DNA from 2 places in the Shewanella sp. 10N.286.52.E4 genome. Region 2 is predicted to be linked to the other one. Evidence: riboswitches for the same ligand, from Rfam matches in the RefSeq annotation. Region 2 holds a riboswitch; the other holds the start of a gene.
The links. Region 2 has a riboswitch for lysine ahead of AB4153_RS16140 (Na+/H+ antiporter NhaC family protein). Riboswitches for the same ligand answer to the same signal wherever they lie in the genome.

Region 1: linked by a shared signal. The riboswitch ahead of lysC (lysine-sensitive aspartokinase 3) and the one ahead of AB4153_RS16140 (Na+/H+ antiporter NhaC family protein) in region 2 are both predicted to bind lysine.

What each region holds. Positions count from the first base shown of each region.
Region 1 covers NZ_JBFRJJ010000010.1:105,757-118,189, forward strand. Annotated here, with positions in the region: gene AB4153_RS05570 (methyltransferase) at 1-1,031, shown strand, start outside; gene AB4153_RS05575 (DUF342 domain-containing protein) at 1,208-2,875, shown strand; gene AB4153_RS05580 (DUF4144 family protein) at 2,896-3,276, shown strand; gene AB4153_RS05585 (site-2 protease family protein) at 3,402-4,532, shown strand; gene AB4153_RS05590 (succinylglutamate desuccinylase/aspartoacylase family protein) at 4,734-5,873, opposite strand; gene lysC (lysine-sensitive aspartokinase 3) at 5,895-7,244, opposite strand; lysine riboswitch at 7,386-7,562, opposite strand; gene AB4153_RS05600 (DUF3293 domain-containing protein) at 8,082-8,516, opposite strand; gene arcA (two-component system response regulator ArcA) at 9,199-9,915, shown strand; gene AB4153_RS05610 (S9 family peptidase) at 10,200-12,419, opposite strand.
Region 2 covers NZ_JBFRJJ010000028.1:4,737-17,169, reverse strand. Annotated here, with positions in the region: gene AB4153_RS16195 (YfaZ family outer membrane protein) at 1-328, shown strand, start outside; gene AB4153_RS16190 (small highly charged protein) at 459-620, opposite strand; gene AB4153_RS16185 (copper resistance protein NlpE) at 784-1,266, opposite strand; gene AB4153_RS16180 (patatin-like phospholipase family protein) at 1,404-2,531, opposite strand; gene AB4153_RS16175 (proline--tRNA ligase) at 2,699-4,414, opposite strand; gene AB4153_RS16170 (acyltransferase) at 4,733-5,350, opposite strand; gene tsaA (tRNA (N6-threonylcarbamoyladenosine(37)-N6)-methyltransferase TrmO) at 5,423-6,160, opposite strand; gene rcsF (Rcs stress response system protein RcsF) at 6,185-6,580, opposite strand; gene AB4153_RS16155 (H-NS family nucleoid-associated regulatory protein) at 6,734-7,138, opposite strand; gene AB4153_RS16150 (electron transfer flavoprotein subunit beta/FixA family protein) at 7,586-8,335, shown strand; gene AB4153_RS16145 (electron transfer flavoprotein subunit alpha/FixB family protein) at 8,338-9,261, shown strand; lysine riboswitch at 10,150-10,370, shown strand; gene AB4153_RS16140 (Na+/H+ antiporter NhaC family protein) at 10,448-12,004, shown strand; gene AB4153_RS16135 (M3 family metallopeptidase) at 12,085-12,433, opposite strand, start outside.

The DNA.
Region 1 (12,433 bases), on a different contig from region 2:
TCACCAACACTTCTCAAGTTCTGCTACGAAACATTCAATTTGTCGAAAACCAGAATGTACTGATTCTAAATCATGAAGCAGATGCCTTAGCTGTTGAATTGCTGGATACTGCTAGCTCAGTGACTGCATTAGCCTTAGATTTTAATCATCATCAAACAATAGCAAAACAGACAAAAGCAAACCTACACTGTTATTTTGGCCATGACGTCCCTGTAGATGCTCAGTTACAAACTTTTGATACTGTGGTGATTTACTTCCCAAAAGCAAAAGCTCTCGCGCCATACCTTTTCCTGTTGGCTGCCAAGCACCTTAATGTTGGCGGTACACTCATTGTCATTGGGGAAAACAAAGGCGGCGTAAAGTCTCTGGCTAAATTACTACCAAACTATTATTCAACCGCGTTAAAACGCGATAATGCTCGTCATTGTTTATTGTTTGTCGCTGAACTTATACAAGCAGCACCTAAGCTGAATATTAATGACTGGGTGAGTCAATATCAGTTGGCCACACCTCAAGGTAATATCACAATCTGCAATTTAGTGGGCGTGTTTAGCGAAAAGAAACTTGATCAAGGCACAGAGCTATTGTTATCACACCTACCCGAGCTCACAGGCAGAGTACTCGACTTTGGTTGTGGCGCTGGCGTTATTAGTGCGGCGATGCTAAAGGCTAACCCGAGTCTTAATATTGATTGTATCGATATTAATGCCATGGCATTAAAAGCTTGCGAGCTGACACTTGAGGCAAATGACATGAAAGCCAATGTATATGCTTCAGATGGGTTTAAACAAATATCTGGTAAATTTGATGGCATCATCTCAAACCCACCCTTCCATGACGGTTTAGCGGCAACCACACAAATTGCTAAAGACTTCGTAAAATCAAGCGCTAACAGCCTGTCAAATAAAGGGGTTTGGCAAATCGTTGCTAACAGAAACCTCCCCTATGCAGACACAATTGCTGAAGAATTCGGACAAGTGAACGTGCCAGCTGAAAACAATAAGTACAAACTATATTTTTTTCATAAGTAACAAAGTTTTAACAGTTATTAGGTTTCTAAGAAAAATATATCATTTAGTGAAAAAACAACTGCGTTCTGACTAGTTTTTATCATAAAAAACCGCTACATTTTGTTAGTTAATAACAAGAACGTCACTAAGGCGCATTGACCTGATAACCTTCTCAGGCTATGAATAAAAGGTATTTTATGTTGGATTGGAGCTTAGCGGTTTTTAATGAAAACCAAACTCAAGTTGAGTTTCGTGTTATCCCCAACACTCATGGGCCAGTGTCTGAAGACGATGTCAGTAAACTGCTAACTCAACCTGAGTTTGCCATGCTGCGCCCCATGCAGCACAACATTCATAATGCTGTTGCCGAAATCAATGCGCTATGTGGTCAAGATAACGGTCAACATGAGTTATTTTTTGTTATTGCTGAGCGTGCTGATGGCAAAGTCATCATAGATATAAACGAAGATAAAATGTCTGCCTCGATGACGTTAGAAGCTGCTTGGGGCGGCAAAGATCCATCACTGCCAATGATCCTCAACGGACTTAAATCTTACAAAGTAAAAATGGGCTTAAGTAAGCCGAAAATTCAATCTCTTATTCAGCAATTAGCCATTCTTCCCCCAGGTGAGTCTTGTGACAGTGTTATCGCCGTCGGTAAATTACCCGCCAACGGTATTAATGCTAGCTTGAGTAGAAAAGTTCCACTTGCTCGTGAGCGATTATTGCAACCACAAGAGCGTGAAGACGGCTCGGTAGATATGCGTAACCTAGGCGCCATGATAATGGTTAAACCTGGTGATGTATTAATGGTTAAAACGCCTGCAACTTCTGGCACTGCTGGATATAACATCCATGGTGAAGCCATATTACAGGTTGAAGGAAAAGATCTGTCGATGCAGCCTGGTAGTGGCACAGAAATCGACCCTGAAGATCCATATAAACTGATCGCTACGGTGGCAGGTCAGCCTGTTGAAAACAAAAAAGGTATGCAAGTCGATGACGTGCTGCAAATTAAAGATGTCGACGTAAAGTATGGTCATGTTGATTTTGAAGGCAGTATTTTAATCACAGGTGACGTTCATGAAGGTATGAAAGTAAAAAGCAGTGGTGACATTACGGTCATGGGCTTTGTTGAATCAGCAACCTTAGAAGCCGATGGTGATGTTATTGTCAGCAAAGGCATTATTGGCAGGCAGATTAAAGAACATGAACTCAGTAATAACATCACAGCGCAAGGGCAAATTTGTGCTCAGTTCGTACAATATTCAAATTTAACTGCCCACAGTGATATTTTAGTGACTAAGCAACTTCTGCATAGTCATTCGCAATCGGATAGCGTTATTACTGTCAGCGATCCTAGCGCAAAGCGCGGTGATTTAGTTGGCGGTAGAGCAACCGCTAAAAAAGGCATTAAAGCTGTCGCCTTTGGTGCAACCGCAGGCACAAAAACAGAACTTTATTGCGCTATGCACCAAGCAGAGCTTAGAGCAGAAGTTAAAGAGTGCGATGCTAAAGCGAAAAAATTAGTTGTGATGGGGCTTGATATCGAAGCTCGGCTCAGAAAACTTCCGCCTAAATCAGAATGGCAAACTGACGCTGGCATGATAGAGCAAGTGAAAATGATGCTCGATGAAAAGAAAGAAGTCGCGAATAACCGTGCTAAAGCAGAGTCTGAGTGTAAACAGTTACAACAAGAGGTCGGAGGTTATTACAGCAAGCACTTTATTCAAGCTGAACAGCATATTTTCTCCAATGTCGAAATCCATATTGGCCCTGCTCAAAATCGAACCCAAAGAGAGCATGGACCTTGTCAGATTAAAAACCTTCATAATGAAATCAGTTTTGATTACGGTAGCCATTAAAACTGATGGTGATAAATGCTATGGATAACATTTGTTGGCCTGCAATTATCAAGCAACAAGAAAGTGAAGAGCTGATTTATCTAGCCAGTGAGAGAGATTGGCTAGAGTTTTGTTGCTTGCAACCACACATCTATGATCACCAAGATCAGCTATTAGACACTGCAGGGCTAACCTTTAATATTGTTATCGAACCGACGATAGACTCAAGCTTGATGCAGGTACCACAACCCACAGCGGAATTACCTCAACTTGAAATAAGCCAACACCCTATCGATATTGTCAGTTTTATCCATTTGGTTCGACAACACGCAGTATTAAACGGCCATTGCTGTAGCGCTAAAATTGTTTTTAGTGATATAAAGCAAGGGATTGAAGCTGTCGCTTATCTTGAATCTATTTAGCTTGAGTCGCCTTTGCCTATCAGGCAGAATGCCTAGCGTTTTTAATAATTGCATCGAACAATGTATCAATTAAATCACACCACCAATCATCAACTTCTCATCATAACAATGGAACAGCTAAATTTATGGAACTGCTGAATATAGAATGCCTTGGTAAACGCCTACGATTAGAAGGCTCCATGGCGGGCTGGCAACAACTATATTGGGACAATCAATTAGTCTCGCAAAAGTCAGCATCTGTAGATAATCAGGCTTTTAACATACATGAGTTTGAGTTATCACGGCCCGCTTCCATGCAAACATCGAGCACTGATGATGTCATTACAGAAGCCAGTAGAAACATCATAAAAGTCCGTCTCGAAGCCGATGTGCAATGGCAGCCGTTTCTCATAAACTATGTAGTGCTCGTCGATAAAGACACCATTGCTGAAGGACAACGTAATACCAAGGATATTGAACAACAAGTTCCTGAAGTTGCCCCAGTAAAAAAACAACAATTCAGTATGGTGGGATTGGCATCTTTAGGATTTAAATTACTTAAAAGTGCCAAAGTGGTTAAAGCGATGCTGGCAGCTGCGAGTGTTGCTGCCTATTCGTGGCTTTTTTCAATCGAGTTTGCCTTGGCATTAATCGCTTGTTTGGTTATCCATGAGTACGGTCATATCAAGGCAATGAAACACTTTGGCATGAAGACTAAAGGCATCTATCTCATCCCATTCATGGGTGGTTTAGCGGTCAGTGACGAGCGCATTAATACCCGTTGGCAAAATGTAGTGATATCTATCATGGGGCCCACATTTGGCTTAATAATGTCGATAGGTTGCATGATAGCTTACTGGGTCACTGGCAATATATTCTTCGCTGGCCTCGCTAGTTTTAACGCCTTACTAAACCTGTTTAATTTACTACCAATTTTACCTTTAGATGGCGGTCATATTTTAAAAAGCATTACCTTTTCGATGAACAGCATGGTCGGGCTTATCGCCTGTATGGCTGGCGCAGCAATCGGTGTGTTCATCAGTTACAGTTTAGGTTTAGCATTACTTGGTTTCTTGTTATTAATCGGTAGCCTAGAAATTGTGTTTGAATGGAAAACCCGCCATCAAAGTCATTTATTACCGTTAGATAGATACGGCCAGATATTTTCTACGATTTGGTATTTTTTAACTGTGGGTATTTTGATTGGAATTATCTGGTACTTTGCAGGCTCTGGTGATGACATGCTGGCTATGCCACTTGAAATATTGAAGAGTTAACAAGAATTAAAGTGGGTTATTTCGAAAGTTTAACCCACTTACCTTACGCAGTTTATATTTGGTATTGAGTGTCCCAAATGATAGCTAAGTTCTAGTCCTAAGTTCTAAGTTCTAAGCACTACGCCCTAAGCCTAAGCCTAAGCTCTAGCTCTAAGCTCTAAGCTCTAAGCTCTAAGCTCTAAGCTCAGGAAAAATCATACATCATTTAATCTCAAACACATTCGTCATCACTTTATACAGCTCAGTACCTTGATGCACTGATGCCGAAGCAAAGTGCAAAACAGGCACGCAATCACAAGGTAAACTCACTGACGTTAACGCTTGTTCTGAGCCATATTGATCAAGTCTTAATAGGGTAACTAACGACTCACCTGCTGCCAGCGGCTTGCCCACTTCTGCACAATATTCTACTAATCCCGCTTTTGGTGCATGAAACTTTTTGTAGTCTTTCAAATAACAGCCCCAGCGCGGCATCTCAGCTGGTAGCACTTTCTCTTCAATCACACCTCGGTGACTCAAATAAGCCAAAATTCCTAGCGCATCTTCTTTAGCGTCGGCCATATCAATGCGCTCTTGGCTAGCCAGTTCTAAGGTAAATGCGGCAACCGGTACATCAAAATGACGTTGTTGCGTGGCGCAATATTGTTGAAGCTGCCACCATGGATAAAAAGCGGCTTCGTCCATCGCACCGCCAAATTCATTTGGAATTATCAATGAAAAGGGAATAGAGAAGAATCCAGCGGCTTCAACATCATATTCAGGACAATATAAATGTTTGGCTGATTTCGGACCAGTATGTAAATCTAATACAATATCAGCGTCGTGGGCCATTGATTGCAAGCTAACCGCAAGGCGGTGTCCTGTGCTTATGCCCCAAGTATTGGCGATACGTTGCTGACAGCTACGGGTTAATAATTCACGAAAAGCCACGACTAACTCAGCATCTGATAATCCTTGGTTTAGTTCAAACCATTGAGGAATATTGCTAATAATATCAGCATGTTCATAATATTCACGATTCCAATTGACCCCAGTGATCGGGTCAAACCGCCCCAGGGTAAACTCGCCACTTTTTTGGTTTATACCTAGTGGGTTAGCAAGTGGAAGACAGCGAATATCACCTAAAATAGTGTATGATTCTAGCAAGGTCATTAGCTGATAAATAACCGCATTACCTTGTACTTCTGCGCCATGAACATTTGCTTGAATGTACACAGAAGGCGCAGCGCTATCGCTTCCTTTAAAACTAAACAAAGGCGCTGTAAGCGCTTGACCAGTGGCCAATTCTCCCAACTCAACTTGCGAAGTCAGTGCTTTAGAAGTACCGGTTGATGCTGTCATTTTTAACCTTATTGGCATTACTTATTCAAATAGATTTTGATGCAATGAATTTACTACATCTGCCGCTTCTGATTCAGCCACTAACACACATAAGTTGTGTGGGCTCGCGCCTTGACAGATCATGCGAACATTATGGTTTTCTAGTACTGAGAATACACGACTACATATGCCAGCTGTTGAAGCGATTTTATTACCAATAATCGCGACTAAAGCGAGATTATCTTCTACTCTAACTCGGCAATGCTGTGATAACTCTTGCAATAACGACTCACTTAATAAGCCTTGACCGCTTGAATCTGAACCGGTTTTATCCAGTGTCAGCGAGACATTAACTTCTGATGTGGTAATTAAATCAACAGAGATTTTATGCTTAGCAAGCGTTGCGAAGGTTTCCGCTAAAAAGCCCTGAGCATGTAGCATTTGTAAGCTATGTAAATTTAGTAATGTTTGATCACGTCTTAAAGCAACGGCGCGAAAAACAGGGACCTCTTCAACTTGATGACGGATCCAGGTTCCGCCCTGCTCAGGTGCTTTACTTGAACCTACAAAGACTTGAATTTTTTGACGAACAGCAGGAAGAATAGTCGCAGGATGCAATACTTTGGCGCCAAAAGTCGCCATTTCAGCGGCTTCATTAAAGCTGATTTCAGGGATCGGTCTAGCATTAGGGGCCAAACGAGGGTCAGTAGTATAAATACCAGCAACATCAGTCCAAATCTCTACCGCATCAGCTTTAAGCGCTTCAGCCAATAAAGCTGCTGAATAATCACTGCCACCACGGCCTAATGTTGTCGTGTGCCCTTCACTGTCTGCACCAATAAACCCTTGAGTTACAATGACCTGTTCATTTAAAAGCGGCGCTAAATGTTCAGCGGCTAAAGAAGCAATACTCTCTATCTGTGGCTCTGCACGGCCAAAGTGACTATCGGTTCTCAGTACTTGTCTTACATCAAATGCACTCGAAGGCGTGCCTTTTTGGCGAATAACTGCTGAAAATAACAATGAAGAACATTGCTCACCCATTGAGAGTAACTCATCAATAATGGCTTTGCTTCTATCTAGCACTAACGCATCACTAAGTACTGACATTCTACTGAGTAGCTTATCAATTGTTGCCGCCACATCTTGTGGGCGCTCTAGCTTATCAACAATGTCATATTGAACTTGGGCAATTTGAGTCAACAAAGCCATACGGCGTTGGTCATTTACGTTGGCTTGAGTCAACTCAACCAGTAAATTAGTCACGCCACTTGAGGCACTCACGACAACAACACGAGTATTAGAATTAGCAAGAATGATACCTGCACAGCGATTCATTGCAGAAAAATCGGCAACCGATGTGCCTCCAAATTTAGCAACAACTAAACTCATGACAGCACCTCAGCAATAGGCTGACTAGCATTTACAGATTGAACAATAAGATTTAAAAACATGATTACGCTCCGAACTTACTTCGTTCGAAGAGCCTGGTGCAGTGATAACGCACCCTTAGAGAAGGGAAACAGCAATCTTTTCACCAGAAGCTCTCCACCAATTAATAGGTGACAATCGTTAGGATTCAGCCTAATCGACCGATATGAAGTTAAACCAATCACTTCGAATATCTCGGCGCTAATCTCCCTCATAAGTCATCATCGGAATAGGTTTTCCTCAGACTCACTACCTAGCTAACGCTCCTCTTCTGTTTCTCCCAATGGAAGAAAGTGAAAAATACCAATAAATGACCATCTAAGTCAATTCAGACTTGTAATAAAGTTACTAAATAACAGAATACTGAAAATACGACATTTAAATGCTTAATCAAACAGGAGAGCTTTTTTGAAGGAATTGATAAGATAAATACTTAAATTACAGCAACAAAGAAGAATACAAAAAACAATCTAATGGATAGTTGAAGCAAATATTATACATCTGCAATAACAAAAATAGCGATTACTGCTCAATGATGTCTTAAAAGGGTTTATATACCTCGCCAATGAATACGTATTTTCAATGCAATTGTGAACCGTCAGTAAGTGATAAATAGTTAGCTCTACAATCCGCTTTCAGAATGAAGCTGTTATTCAACCTTAATCTGCTCTTGCTAGAATAAAACCTACATAAAGATACCATTAACGACTTCTGGGCAGAGATCTCACCTTAATCAACAATACCTAATTAACAATACCTAATTAACAACAATACTTAATTAGCAATAATATCTAAAAATTACTCGTGCAAATCTGGTAGTTCATTCACTAGCTGGGTACGTGTTGTAAAGTCGCCAATCATCACTTCATCATCTGGCGCATCTCCGCAAGCCACTAGAGACAATAAACCTTGGTTCACATAATAAATCGCATGTTGTTTGAACTCTCGCCCTAATTCTAACGCCTGCTGTTTATCAATAAAGACTGCCCAGCTTTTTTCCATATGCGATAAATCAGGAGCTGCGCCAATAAGTGAACGATATGGACTGTTATATTGTTCAATTTTTCGCTGTAAACGACGGTCTAATAACCGATTTTGGCAAGGAGTGAGCACACTACCAAGAGGATTGTGTGCGGTGACAATGGCGAAAGGAATATCATTAGATAAGCGCTGCGTGAGTAAAAATTGTGTTCCTTGATACTTGTGCCAAAGGCTATCAATTAAATTATCCATTATCTAATATTCTCTGTTAATCCCAGTTAAGTGTAGCAAACCCTTATTCACGCTCATAGTCCATGTGATGCAAGTCACAAGAATAATAATTAAATTAAACAGCAAAATCAAAGGCTTATTAAAAAATTCAATTTTGTAACAATTCTAATGCGTAAATTTGTTAACATTTCATTTGTTAACAAATGCCTAAAACGAGTACAATAATCACCACTAGCTAGATTTTGCTACATAACTATAAGTTGTGGCACAAGCTGTTACATTTATCGGTACATTTTTTCACCATTAAATAATCAAGCTTGAGCATTTTGTTCTACATTTTTAGATAACATTAAATATAGAACATTATTAAATTGCCAAGGAACTTTTATGAGCAATTTAATCTCATAGTGTAACGAATCATTGTTTTAATAGATCTTTAGACTGATTGTGAGTGAGTTAAGACTCAGCATACAATGAGAATATGGATTTTTTATGATCACATTTATGTCACGTATGTCTCTTTTAATAATGTATTAAGCTGAGTGTATATAATGTAGCTAGTCATGAAGCGTGTTTTGTTCAGGGCAGACATAGATAAACACCTATCGTGAAATTTATAAATTATCGGCGTTTCATTAATAAACACGCCAACGCCCTAGTGCAACATGACTAGAATCAATTGTTTTTAATTTAGGTAAATAACATGCAAAACCCACACATTCTTATTGTTGAAGATGAAGCTGTAACCCGTAATACACTGCGTAGTATTTTTGAAGCAGAAGGGTATGTAGTAACTGAAGCAAACGATGGCGCAGAAATGCATAAAGCCATGCAGGATAATAAGATTAATCTTGTTGTTATGGATATCAATCTTCCTGGTAAAAACGGTTTATTGTTAGCTCGTGAGCTTCGTGAAATTAACAATATCGGCCTTATCTTCTTAACTGGTCGTGACAACGAAGTTGACAAAATTCTTGGTCTTGAAATTGGCGCTGATGACTACATCACTAAGCCATTCAACCCACGTGAATTAACTATCCGTGCTCGCAACTTATTAACTCGCGTTAATAGTGCTGGTGCAGAAATCGAAGAAAAAGGTTCTGTAGAATTCTACCGCTTCAATGGTTGGAGCTTAGAAATCAACAGCCGTTCTTTAGTAAGCCCACAAGGTGAATCTTATAAGCTTCCACGCAGTGAATTCCGCGCGATGCTTCACTTTGTAGAAAACCCAGGCAAAATCTTAACTCGTGCTGACTTGTTAATGAAGATGACTGGCCGTGAGCTTAAGCCACATGACCGTACTGTTGACGTAACCATTCGTCGCATCCGTAAGCATTTCGAAAGCTTACCTGATACGCCAGAAATCATCGCGACTATCCACGGTGAAGGCTATCGTTTTTGCGGTAACTTAGAAGATTAATTTTCGCTTATTGCGGAAATAAAAAAAGCCAAGTCGATGACTTGGCTTTTTTATTGGCTGTAATTCAGCTTAACGGACAAACTATATTACGAATATTCTTTGGCTAAAGCTCAATCTCGAAACGAAGGGGTAAGCTACGCTTTAAATACCGAGACGTTACTTCTTATGAATGTAGTTTAACTGATCGAATTATTTACGCCTTTTGTCTTTAAACAATTCAATTAAGCTCATTAAACACAAAGCCCCCGCTATCACATTGAGGGCTATTAGTACCGCTACCGTCATTACTTCAACTCATTTTCCAAGAAAGCAGCCAACGACTTATAAAGGTGATTTCTAACTTTTTCACCACGCATTGAATGTTTCGAACCTGGATAATCCATCATCTGAAATAATTTACCTTCATCCTGCAAGGCTTTATAAACGCGAGTGCTGTTTTCAAACAACACATTATCGTCAGCCATGCCGTGATACATCATCAATCCTGATTGATAATTTTTCACATAAGGTAAAACACTACTGGCATCATAACCTGTTTGATTTCTTTCAGGATGACCCATGTAACGTTCTGTGTAATGCGTATCATATAAACGCCAATCTGTGACCGGTGCGCCAGATATTGCAGCCTTAAAATAATCAGGTGCTTTAAATTGCGCCATCAATGCCATGTAACCGCCATAGCTATGACCATAAATCGCAATATTGTTTCCATCGATATAAGGCAGACTACGTAAATGATCTACGCCCACTTTCTGATCTTCGACTTCTGCATCGCCCATGTTTTGGTAAATAACATATTCAAACTCAGTACCACGGTGCGCAGAGCCACGATTATCTAATTGAAATACCGCAAAACCTTGTTGCAGTAGATACTGAGTAAAATAATCCGCTTCGCTCCAACTATTCACTACTAATTGCGCATGTGGACCGCCATAAACGCGAACAACAACAGGGTATTTCTTACTGTCATCAAATGGTACAGGTTTGAATAAACGATATTGCAGTGCTTGGCCATCTTCAGCTTTTAGCTCTCCAAATTCAGGCATTTGCCAAAGACCCGCAAAGTCATACAAAGGGTGTGACTGATTAACTTCATTTTGCTCAACCCAAGCTAATTGCTTACCTTTTTCATCGTGTAAGCTCACTTGTGGCGGCTGACTTAGGCTATTAAAGTAATCTAAGTAAACAGGTTTATTATCTGCAAATACCGCAGAATGCATGCCGTTACGGCTGGAGATTTTTTCGATTTCGCCACCAGCTAATGGCACTCGGTATAAATGACGTTCAACTACAGAATCTTTACGACCAGAGAAATAAACCCATCCTGCTTTTTCATCAACTAACTCAAGCGCATCAACCGCCCAATCACCTTGGGTTAATTGCTTTAATACTTTGCCATTTAAATCGAATAAGTAAAGGTGGTTAAAACCATCACGTTCTGACGCCCAAATGAAAGACTTTTGTTGTTTTAAAAACTGTAAATCATCATTAAGGTTAACCCAAGCTTCACTTCGCTCAGCCACTATGGTTTTAGTCTTGTTGTTACTGGTTAAATCAGCAATGCGTAAATCTAGCGATTGTTGGTCGCGACTCTGCCATTGGAATGACAAATGTTTGCTATCAGGTAGCCATTTCACTCGCGGCAGATAAATATCTTTTTCTTTACCTAAATCGATCCATGAAACTTGTTGCTCTTTTCCTTCTTTGGCAAGCGTAATCACGCCTAACTCTATTTCAACATTTGTTTTACCCGCATATGGGTAACGCTGCTCGGTGAGTTTAATCCCGTCTGCATAAATTTCATTACGTGTGACTAATTCAACGCCTGACTCATCAATACGAGTAAACGCGATAGATGACTCGTCTGGCGACCACCAATAACCTGTCATACGGCCCATTTCTTCCTGGGCGACAAATTCTGCCATACCATTTTTAATCGGACCTTTGCCATCAAAGGTCAACTGAGTCAGTTTTGAGCTAGCGAGTTCTAGTACATAAATGTTTTGTTCGCGCACAAAAGATACATACTTACCTTTTGGCGATAGTCGCGCATCAGTTACGAAACCTTCGCCAGTATCAAGCTCCACCGCTTTGTTATCAGCAATGGTAAAATAATATAAAGTGCCAGCAGCTGGGATCAATAATGCTTCGCTGTCATCAGCCCAGAAGTACTCCATGATCCCTTGACCATAAATACGTTGGCGCTCACGGCGTGCTTTTTCTTCATCTGACAATTCACCCGAAGCTAATTTATCGGCATTGAGTAAAATACTGCGCTTTGCCGTTGCAATGTCCATTTGCCATAAATCGTAGAAGTGTTGATTATCTTCACGACTTGCAAGGTATGTCACCAATCTACCATCTGGAGACAACTTCAGTCCTCTAGGGCTTGCACCAGCTAAGGCTGGCGAAGCATGAATTCGTTCAATAGTAAGCGGAGTGTTATTACCTGTCATATTCATTGTTGAGGCCAATACGTAGGTCGAGAAAAGAGAACTAGTCATTACTAGCGGAATTA
Region 2 (12,433 bases):
TGGTGCTCATACGATTGAAATTGGTCCTAAATGGACCTCAGTTTGGTTTGATGATAATCCAGATGGCAGCGTTATTTCTGTTGGTGGTCATTATTCATTGGCTTTAGGCAATAAGATATCGATTCATGGCGATGCTTATTACGCTCCGTCTGTATTATCATTTTCAGATGTTGATGGTTACACCGAATTAGGTGCAAAAGTACAGTATGATTTTAACCCTAACATGGCAATCTTCATCGGTTACCGTAATCTGAAGTTTAAGTATGATAACCAGTCAAACAGATCATTCGAGGATGGTTTTTACATTGGCGGAACTTCACGCTTTTAATTAGCTGAACTGAGTCAGACCTGCTGGTTGATCGCGCTATTTATATTATCAATGACAGGCTTTTAGAAACAGCACATACAAAAAAGCAAGTTGCCTAGCAACTTGCTTTTAATCGAATAAGTATAAACACTTAATTGTACTGATTTACTTCAAAATCCAATTCTGCATAATCATCTGCGTAACGACGCTTAGTATCTTTTCTGCGTTGTTTGAGTTTCTTCGCTTTTGGTTTTTCGTCAACTTCGTTATCCCAAAGGATGTCGTCGATATCAAATTTGTAGTATTGAGACATTTGTCTTTCCAAGGTGTTTCTTAAACTGATTAATAATCACTAAAAACCTGATTGGTTATATTCAGTGATGACTTGTATTCACGTTGAATACAAACTCATTTTTACCTAATTTGAATTTGTAACGAAAGCAAAAAAAATCACCTATGACGGTGAATTTTTTTGTTCAATCTCTTACTAAAGATGAAGCTGGAATAAAGTCACTGCTGATGGCGGGGCGACTAGGTAGCTCGGCAATCTTATTGACGATGTATTTATCTTCATTTTCACCACGTATGCGTTCACTTTCTACATTGAGTAAGAACATTTTCTCTTCGACCACATGGTATATCTGGCCTCTATCTAAGTAGATGACGTTGCCAGTTTTATCCCAATGGAATAGCCCACTATTGTTAAATGGTAACGGGTCTTGGCCCAAGTGCTCAGTGGAGATTGTATATTGATTTGGTGGGATGAGTGTGAGGGTCGTTTTCATACCATCGCAGCTTGGGCAGGGGAAAGTACCTTGATATACGCCAGGCCAATTGACTGTATGTAAGCTGCCTTTGGTAGGATCTGGGTCAAAGCTCAACTGAGAGTCAGAGCATGCTGTTAATATTGAAATGGCCATTAGCATGGCGATTACTGCAATTATCCTTATTGCGTTCATATCTATTCCTTTAATTTTTCCGTGGTTTCATATTCCTTGTCAAACTGCAAATGACACAAGGTCATCGTTTACATCATTAAATAAGTCACCGTTTACATCATTAAATAAGTCAAAGTTAATCATCAGCGAAAATGAACTTAGTGTTCGATATTAAAAAACTGCTTTATGGTATCAATCTGCGTCATAGCGTCTTGATAGCCTAAATCAATTAAAGCACTCGTGTAGGCTTTTTCAAATAATAAATATGACACCACACTTGAGTCTGTTTCACAATCAACCCCAAAAAACTTAAGTAAAATTCTGATAGCAATAGGTAATTCTTTAAAATATCGTGCTGCAATTTCACTCAAATCTTCACTGGGTTTAATCACTAAGGTATCGATTTTACGTAAATGGATTTGTTTAGCATTATTGTCAGGTATCAAAGCTAATGTTGAGTTAATTCGCTCTAATCGCTCTAAGTCACTGTTTAAGGTATCGGAGAAAATGGTATCGAGCAAATGACCTGCAATGGTGGCAGTTTTAGGGTGAGCATCAATCTCATTATGATGTTGTTGATGAGGACTATCGAGATTGATCACCATAATTTTGTCAGCGCCTAAATGAATAGGACTTGATAAAGGAGATAGTTGATGCACAGAGCCATCACCAAAGTAGGCTTGGTTTAATTTAATCGAAGGAAATACTAATGGTATTGCTGACGTTGCCATTAAGTGATCTGTAGTTAACGTGCAGCGGTTTCCTTGTCTTCTCGCTCGTTTCCAGTCACTCACAGTATTATTGGCTTGAAAGAAGCTATAGGAGTGTGAGTCGTTATAGCTTGAAGCATCTAAACTAATGGCTTTTAACGCACCACTACCAATATTGCGTTCAATACGTTGAAAATCAATTAGTTGGTTTAACAGGCCGCGCAGTGGCGCGTTATCTAATAAGCTGCCAGCATCAGTGTTCATTTTGTCGCTTTGCAAGCCTTTAAGCGCCATTTTGCACAGGTGTTTAAATACGCCCCAAAATGAAGAACGATAGACCTTCTTCGTTTCAAAATGACGCCAAACCCAATCTAACTTTTTCACACCAAGATGAAAACATGAAGCGTGAGTGGCTAAAGACGTCGCATTAATTGCACCAGCAGACGTGCCACTGATTATTTCAAACGGAATATGATGATTCCGTGGATACAGTTGAACTAGGGCTTTTAATACCCCAATTTGATAGGCCGCTCTAGCGCCACCACCGCCTAAAACAAGTGCAATTGACTCTGACAACTAAGATCTCCTTTCTTATGACTAACGCCATGATATCAGTATGGTTAATAATATCTGGTTCGACGAGTAATAGAACGATAATTTATTTGGAAATCATTTGTTATTGCCAGATGTTTAGCCATAAAAAAACGCACCATAAGGTGCGTTTTAAATTATCGCCAAATCAATTAGCTTTTGATTGAAGACTTGATGAAATCAACAATTTGATCGAATGGGATATCTTGCTTCTCACCGGTGCGGCGGTTTTTGTACTCAAACACGCCAGCATCGATATTGCGATCACCAATCACGACGACGTGTGGTAAACCCACTAGTTCCATGTCATTGAACATCACACCAGGACGCTCTTTACGATCGTCGAGTAATATCTCGATGCCTTCAGCAGCTAAATCTTTATAAAGCTGTTCAGCCATTTCTTTTACGCGATGAGACTTGTGCATGTTCATCGGTAAAATGCCGACGGTAAACGGAGCCAATGTTTCTGGTAACATCATCCCGCGTTCATCATGGTTTTGCTCAATCGCAGCGGCAACGATACGGCTAACACCAGCGCCATAACAGCCCATCATCATGACTTTAGATTTACCGTTTTCATCGAGTACGGTTGCGCCCATCGCTTCTGAGTAGTTAGTGCCTAACTGGAAGATGTGACCGACTTCGATACCACGTGCAAAGGCATAAACTCCTTGGCCATCAGGTGTCGCTTCACCTTCAACTACGTTACGGATATCCATGGCTTGAGCCATTGGTAAATCACGTTCCCAGTTAATGCCGAAGAAGTGTTTACCTTCTTGGTTAGCACCAGCACTGAAGTCATTGATTACCGCAACATCTTTATCGATGATAATTGGCATTTCAAGACCAACAGGGCCTAAAGAACCAGGGCCTGCACCGATAACGTCTTTGATTTCTTCATCGCTAGCGAACTCAAATGGAGAAAGCACAAGCTCATGCTTTTCAGCTTTTAATTCATTCAGCTCATGATCGCCACGAACAATCAATGCTACTAAAGGTGCTTCTTCAGTGTTGCCTTTAACAATCAATGTTTTCACTGTTTTAGTGATATCGATGTTAAATTGCTCAACTAGCTCAGCGATGGTTTTAGCATTGGGTGTATCAACTAGATTCATTTCTTGAGATGGCGCTGCTAAAGTCGCAGTAGGCTCAGGAGATTCTGCTTTTTCAATGTTAGCGGCATAATCACTACCCGTTGAGTAAGCAATTAAATCTTCACCACTGTTAGCTAGTACGTGGAACTCATGCGAAGTATCACCACCAATTGAGCCAGTATCAGCAATCACTGAGCGGAAAGCTAAGCCCATACGCGTGAAGATATTGTTATAAGCTTCATGCATCGCTGCGTAAGTCTTATCCATACATTCTTGGTTTAAATGGAAAGAGTATGCATCTTTCATCAAGAATTCACGGGCACGCATTACACCGAAACGTGGACGAACTTCATCACGGAATTTAGTTTGTACTTGATAAAGGCTTAAAGGAAGCTGCTTGTATGAGCTCACTTCTTTACGCACTAAGTCAGTAATCACTTCTTCATGGGTTGGGCCAAGTACAAAATCGCGATTGTGACGATCTTGGAAGCGTAACAATTCAGGGCCAAATTTTTCCCAACGGCCAGTTTCAACCCAAAGATCAGCGGGTTGAACCAAAGGCATTAAGATTTCAATTGCACCTGCTTTGTCCATTTCTTCACGAATAATCGCTTCAACCTTACGTAAAACACGTAGGCCGCTCGGTAACCATGAATAAAGACCTGATGCATTACGACGGATAAAACCTGCGCGCAGCATTAATTGATGACTGGCAACCTCTGCATTTGCAGGGGTTTCTTTTTGTGTTGAAAGCAGGTAATTGCTAACTCGCATTCCCATTGTCCACTTAGTAACTATTAATGGGCGACATTTTAGCACTTGCCACGATGTTGTCACCAGATAATTGAACTGTATAAAGCTTTATTATCGGTTGGCGAAAAAGGGAGTGGTCAGTGCCACAATAGCGAGCGTTTGTTGACTCGTGTTGGGAGAAAGCTAAGTTATTAATCTAGTTATATATTTGGCCATGGGGTTTAGGGCATGCCGTCAAATATTAATACATGTAAACAAAGAATATAACGCAGATGATAAGCGAATTAACCTTACTTTATTTATCCTTGAGTAAGTGTAATAAGTCTTAGAGGGCTTCTGTTATTTATCGCGCCTGTCGCCAATGATTTTGGCAGGGTTTCCTGCAACAATGGCAAAATCTGGTACATCTTTTGTCACTATGCTGCCCATACCGACGACGGCTTGGTTACCGATATTCACTCCATCGACAATACCCGCTTGTGCGCCAACCCAAACATCTTCACCAATGGTAATCCCTTTGGCTGTCACAGGTTGTTGGTATATAGGCGAGTCTACCGACATGCCATGATTAAAGGCATATATAGTGACATTATTGGCAATGCGGGTTCTGTCTCCAATGGTAATACCCACTCTACCGCCATCAAACGAGCAACCATGATTAATGGCGACTTCTTTGCCCATGGTGATAGGGCCATGTAAAAACACATCAGCAGCAATCATACATTGGTCGCCGATACGGATATCTCGGCCACGCTCAGCAAATATCCTTGCTTCTGGCGCGATGAAACACTGCTCACCAATATGGACGGTTTCAACTGAAGATAAATGCTGCTGAATATCATCTTGCCAAGGCTTAGCCCAGATTAAGTGTTTTTCTTTTAATGAAAAATAAAGCCAAGGCATCCAAGACAAACGTTTTTTATGTTGTGCTTGATAATCAGGTTTATCTTGAGTCATGGTTATGGGCTTATATTAAATAATGATGGAAGAGTAATACTTGCTTGTTTGTTTGTAAGGGAGAAACCATAGCTAACAAACCGAAGTGGGTTTAATCTCTATCACTTCAATTTTGTCATTATTAAGGTGCCAAAAAATATCGATATCATATAAAGCCACTTGGTATATCTTAGCATCAGCTTTTGCTTTTTTATAAGCAGGGCGAGGGTCTTGAGCTAAAACATCATTCACCACTTGTTTTAAATCAGCCACTTTATTTTCGCTCGAATATTCAGCCAATTGGCTTTCAGCTAATTGACTAAATTGTACGTCAATTAATTGTGGTGCAGATTGCGCAATACCACCACTGGCATTATCAATAGCATCAGAAAAAGGAATATAAGGTTTAATATCAATGATTGGCGTACCGTCTAATAAATCCATCCCCGATATTTCTAAACAGACTTTGCCATTTCGTTGCACAACATTGTGTAATTTAACCACTGACTGACCAATGCCGTTTGGCCTAAACGTTGAGCGAGTGGCAAATACCCCTAGCTTTTCATTGCCACCTAGTCTGGGTGGCCTAACCGTATTTTTCCAACCTTGAGCTAAATTTTCGTGAAAACAAAAAAGTAGCCATAAGTGAGAATATTGCTCAATACCTCTTACTGCATCGATGTTATTAACATGGGGAGCAAGCTCAACCCAGCCACGAACATTGACTAGTCCAGGTTGTCGCGGTATTCCAAACTTTTGTTTGTACGGGGTGCGACATATTGCAACAGCTTCAATTTGAGAATTAAAAGACTGTTCAGAGTATTTATTCATTTATATAACTAATATATTTAAAGGTTATTGAGCTGTGGCTGTTTTAATCGCCTGGCCGACACAAAATGCTTGGGTATAACAAGTATTGGTCTTTTGTTCTGTTAATAGACACTTTTTCACTATTAAGCCATTCGCGCCTAGTTCGACTGCTTTTTTACGTGCTTGGGTGCGTGCATCTGCAATATTAGCTGGCACACCTGATTCTGTTTCTTGACAAGATTCACCTTCAACTAAGCCAACGATTTCATAGGGGCCTTTGGGGCTTGCACCGTCTATATACAATTCAACACTTGTCGGCTTAAAGTATTCATCGATAGCTTCACCATCTAAATTACTATTAAAGGTGTAATTACTTGAACATGCTGATAAAAGTACTGTAGAGAAGAGGGTGATTAACGCAATCGTTTGAGAAGTGTTCATAATACGGCCTAATTTATTTAGAGCATTAAAGAGGAGTCTATATTGCCTACAGTTTACATGGCTTACAGGATTGTGGAAATACTTGATAAAGGCTTATGCAGATAACAAAAGAGCCTACCGAAGTAAGCTCTTTAATTTCAAAAAGGTGAACTTTTATTCCATACCAGGAATTAAAAAGTCTTCCATTTTCTTGCCTGCATCAATTTGGTTTTTAAATACCGTTGGCATACGACCTTGGCCAGTCCACTGAATTAATTCACCATCAACTTCAATTTGGTATTTAGCCGGGCGAGGGGCACGCTTTTTAGGTGCTGGCTTAGCAGTAATTTCGCCTAAGTCTTCAATTGATAAACCACTGTTTTCAATTTGAGCTAATATTTCGGCTATACGTTCATTACGTTCAGCATTCGCTTCTAATTCAGCTTTTTCGTCTTCTTCTCTTTCAGTGATAATCTTTTCTAACTTGACTGAAAGCTCACGTAAATCTTCTAGTGATAACTCTTTTACAGCAGCTTTAAAACGACGACCATGTGTTAAAATTTCTAAAAAGTCACTCATATCAATGTGCATCCTAATGATTTTAATTAATAAGTATCTCAAGTAATTCTGTGGCTATTAAATAATACTTACCAAAACTCTAGATTGTTTAATTGTTATCAAACGAGAGTGTAAATTGATTTGACTATTTAAAATGTTAAAACAAAATAATAGTAGAAAAACACGGTTACTTGAATCGCCTTTAATAATAGAAACTAAATTTGATTGGATCAAATAAAAAATCCTTAAATGAACAAATTTTAAATAAAAAAACGCAAATATCCCGCCTGATAAATAAATAAATGCTTAATACAACTTATTTATACCGACCAAGTTAACAAAAAAAGATATAAACAAGTGTTTGACTTTGGTTGACGTTAACGTTAACAGGACGTAAAGTTGTGCCATATTGCATTGGTGATAGCCAATGTGCCATCCACATACATTGAAGGTGTAGAAGGAAATCCCATGAAAGTATTGGTGCCTGTAAAGCGCGTAGTCGATGCCAATGTGAAAGTCAGAGTAAAGGCTGATAACACAAATGTTGATACTGCTAATTTAAAAATGGCGTTAAACCCATTTTGTGAAATTGCTGTTGAAGAAGCAGTTCGATTAAAAGAAGCGGGAAGTGCGACTGAAGTCGTGGTGGTGAGTATTGGAGCTAAAGCTGTGCAAGAACAGCTACGTACCTCTATGGCACTTGGTGCTGATCGCGCTATTCATGTGCAAACGGATGAAGAGCTAGTGCCTTTATCAATTGCTAAAATTCTTAAAGCGGTGCAAGAAAAAGAACAAGCAGATTTAGTGATTTTTGGTAAGCAATCTATCGATGGCGACAACAACCAAACTGGCCAAATGCTTGCTGCATTAACCCAAATGCCTCAAGCCACGTTTGCATCAGAGCTTAAATTGAGTGCAGACGGCGCAGAAGTAACACGTGAAGTCGATGGCGGTTTACAGACCCTTAAAATGCCATTACCAGCGGTTGTGACAGCTGATTTACGTTTAAATGAACCTCGTTACGCTTCACTGCCTAATATTATGAAGGCGAAGCGTAAGCCGCTTGAGACGCTTTCAATTGATGATTTAGGTGTTAGCTTAAAAGCACACCAAACTATCGTTAAAGTGACGCCTCCTGCTGAACGTCAAGCTGGCATCATGGTGAGTTCAGTAGCTGAGCTAGTTGAAAAGTTAAAAAATGAAGCGAAGGTGATCTAATTATGGCCATTTTAGTATTAGCAGAGCACGACAATGCAAGTTTAAAATTAGACACAGCAAAAGTAGTTAGCGCTGCGACAGCCATTGGCGGTGATGTTCATGTATTAGTGGCTGGCAGTGCATGTGCTGCTGCTGTTACTGCTGCGCAAGCATTAACTGGCGTCAGTAAGGTTTTAGTGGCTGATGCAGCTGCATATGAAGCACAAATGGCTGAAAATTTATCTGAACTCGTGCTTAAACTTGCTGGCGATTACGACTACGTTGTGGCTGCTGCGACAAGTGTTGGTAAAGATACTCTACCTCGCGTGGCTGCGTTATTGGACGTCGCACAAATTTCAGAAGTGATTGAAGTTGTTAGTGCAGACACATTTGTTCGTCCTATCTATGCTGGCTCTGCTTTAGCAACAGTACAAAGTTTAGATGACAAGAAAGTGTTAACTGTGCGCACGAGTGCATTTGATGCAGTCGGCAACGAAGGCAGTGCAGAAGCTGTGGCGGTAGATTTTGTCGCCGAAGCTAAGACTGTGTTTGTATCGCAAACATTGACTGAATCAGAGCGTCCTGAGTTAGGTAGCGCTGGTGTGATTGTTTCTGGTGGCCGTGGTATGGGCAGTGGAGAGAATTTTGCCATTCTTGAAGCGCTTGCTGACAAAATGACCGCTGCTGTCGGTGCATCACGTGCTGCAGTAGATGCGGGTTTTGTACCGAATGATTTACAAGTGGGTCAAACAGGTAAAATTGTTGCGCCTGACTTATATATCGCTGTGGGTATTTCTGGTGCGATTCAGCATTTAGCGGGCATGAAAGATTCAAAAGTGATTGTCGCGATTAACAAAGATCCTGAAGCGCCTATATTCCAAGTCGCAGACTATGGTCTTGAAGCTGATTTGTTTGATGCGATTCCAGAACTTACTAATTTATTATAATCAGTATTTTACCTATTATTTATAGGCTGGTTTAAACAGTAAGTTTTATGCATTTTAGGAAGGTTTTTGTCATATTGGCAAAAACCTTTTTTGTTTTATAGCCAGTAAAATCGCCATGCGTGGCAGTAAACTCAAGTTAGACAAGAGTAAATTAGTCAGTAGCTACATTTTTGTTTTAGATTAGTCATTTCAGCCTTAGATATTTATTACCGTTGTGAATAACCCAGCCATTGATTTGTTTTTATTGCATATTTCTTCATTTTGACAAGTTTATATGGCTTTTAAAGCCTTAATAATCAAACTCAATAATTAAGGTCTTAATAATTAAGCTTTTAGCCTAAATACCTCGGTTCGGCCTTTATTGATAATGCATAGTCTGATGCTTTAACTTTTTAAAGGGAGTGACTTGTTAGGTGAAAAACAATCATAAACGAATGGGGTGGATTAGTTCTTGATTGTTATTCAATAGCAATACTTTCAAGGCATTTACTTATTGATTATGACTTGTCACGCATCTATACAGACACATACGCACGCAAGCACGCACTGTCTAGCGTTAAATAGCATCTTAAATTAAGTTTGAGTATTAAGTCCGTTGATTTTATCAAACAAAAATTATCTCGCAGAGCAGTACAACTTAATCAGGTCTGTAAAATAGTATTACCCCTCCTATTTGGTCAAACATCCCTTGAAATGGTGATATTGATGGATAAAACAACGCTTGCTAATAAATCGTTACACCCTTGATAAGCCGCTGTGGCGTTTTTTGATTGTGATGTTATTTCTCACAAGATAAGCTACTTTTATCTGGCAATTAACCTCGCGCTTATGTTTGTATAGTGGCGTGTATCGGCAGAGAGCTTCAAATAAGGCTCTCACTGTGCAGAATACATAAGTAGAGGCGCATCAAATATCAGTAAGTTTACGTTGGGTGATACCAATAACTTAAACGGAAAGGATTTGGTGCCGAAGCGAACTGGTTATATCAAAACCGTTTGCTGGGGCAGTTTCCGAAAGGGGCTGCACTGTCATAGTAATTTTTATCCGTGAGGATAAAACAATGGATATCGATGTTGATATCGATATTACTGTGGAGTGCTACTGAAAAGATCCTTGTCTTCGCTTTCTGCGTTGTCTTGCCTTATCAGTTATCCTCCATTCGTACTCAACGAAGAAATTATAAAAAATGATGATAACAAGTTACGCCGATTCGGCACTTTCGCTTTTGCCGCCTGTTGTGGCAATTATTCTTGCAGTGGTCACACGTAAAGTGCTTCTTTCACTTGGCTTAGGTATTCTTGCCGGTGTGGTGCTTCTAAGCGACTTTTCAATAGGTACTGCAGCAAGTCACCTCTTTAGCACTGTAACCAGTCTAGTATGGGATGATGGCGCGCTAAACGCGTGGAATTTACAGATCATCGGCTTCTTAGTGGTACTTGGGATGATCACCGCGTTAATCACAGTCAGTGGTTCAGCTCGCGCTTTTGCCGATTGGGCACATCAACGCATTCGTAATAAGCGTGATGCCAAACTGATGACTATGTTCTTAGGTTGTGTGGTGTTTATTGATGACTATTTCAACAGCATTGTTGTTGGCTCAATCGCACGTCCTATTACCGACCGTTATCATATTTCTCGCGCTAAGTTAGCCTATTTGCTCGATTCAACAGCTGCGCCAGTTTGTGTTATCTCACCCGTTTCTAGCTGGGGTGCATATATCATCGCATTAATCGGCGGTATTTTAACGGCACATGGCTTTGCTGACACTGGACACCTAAGCGTCTTTTTACAAATGGTGCCAATGAATTTCTACGCCATTTTTGCTTTATTACTATTACTTTGTGTGGCTATCTTTGGCTTAGATATTGGCCCAATGCGTCAACATGAACGTAATGCGCAAAAAGGCGAATTGTTTGACGAAAGCAAAGGCTTACCACCAGGTGCAACGGCTGATTTACCAGAAGCGGATACGGGTAAAATTCTAGGTCTATTCCTACCGATTTTTGTTTTGGTGGCAGCGACGATTTACTTTATGGTTGCAACTGGTGCGGATGCACTAACAAGTGAAGGCCTAAAGTTTAGCGTACTAGGTGCTTTTGAAAACACTGAAGTGAGTGAGTCATTATTTTACGGGTCACTTGTGGGCTTAGTTGTGACGGTACTACTGACAATTCAACAAAAAATCAGTGCTAGCATGATGTTTACTGGCCTTAAGGTCGGCGGGAAATCAATGCTACCTGCTATCTACATCTTGTTATTTGCTTGGACCATCGCATCAGTGATTGGTGAGCTTGAAACAGGTAAGTACATGGCAAGCCTTGCTACTGGTAATATCCCGTTTGCATTATTACCTGCAGTATTATTCTTGCTTGCTGGTTTAACCGCTTTCTCAACCGGCACAAGCTGGGGGACGTTCGGTATCATGTTGCCAATCGCAGCTGATATGGCAATGGGCAGTGACAGCACTATGATGTTACCTATGCTTGCAGCAGTATTATCTGGTGCAGTATTCGGTGACCATTGTTCACCAATCTCGGATACCACCATCTTGTCGTCAACGGGTGCGAGCTGTCATCACTTAGACCACGTAATGACGCAATTACCGTATGCCTTGATTGTCGCTGTTATCAGTATTGTCGGTTACACAGTGCTTGGTTTTACTGGCTCTGTTGCAATGGGCTTTATTACTTGTTCAGTGTTATTTGTACTGGCAGTATTAGGGCTTAAAATAGCAACTAAGTAACGACTGTTTTTTATATTCAGTCATAAAAAATGCCACTCAATAGAGTGGCATTTTTGTATTTACTGTATACGTTAGGCTAATTAATTTAAGCCGCGGCGCTCAAGTAACCCTTCCGTAGTTGGCGCTTGGCCTCTGAAGTTTTGGTACGCTTCCATCGGCGGTACGCTGTTGCCCACTTCACGAATCGTTTTTCTAAACTTCATGCCTATTTCGCGATTTAAACCACCTTGAGTTTGCACGTAAGCAAAGGCATCAGCGGCAAGAATTTCACTCCACATATAAGCGTAATAACTTGCTGAGTAACCGCCAGGGAATGCATGCGCAAAGTAGGTTGAGCGGTAACGTGGCGGCACTGCAGGCAAATCAACGCCGTGTTTTTTCAACGCATTGGCTTCGAATTGCTCAACGTTCTGTAAAGGAGCATCAGCG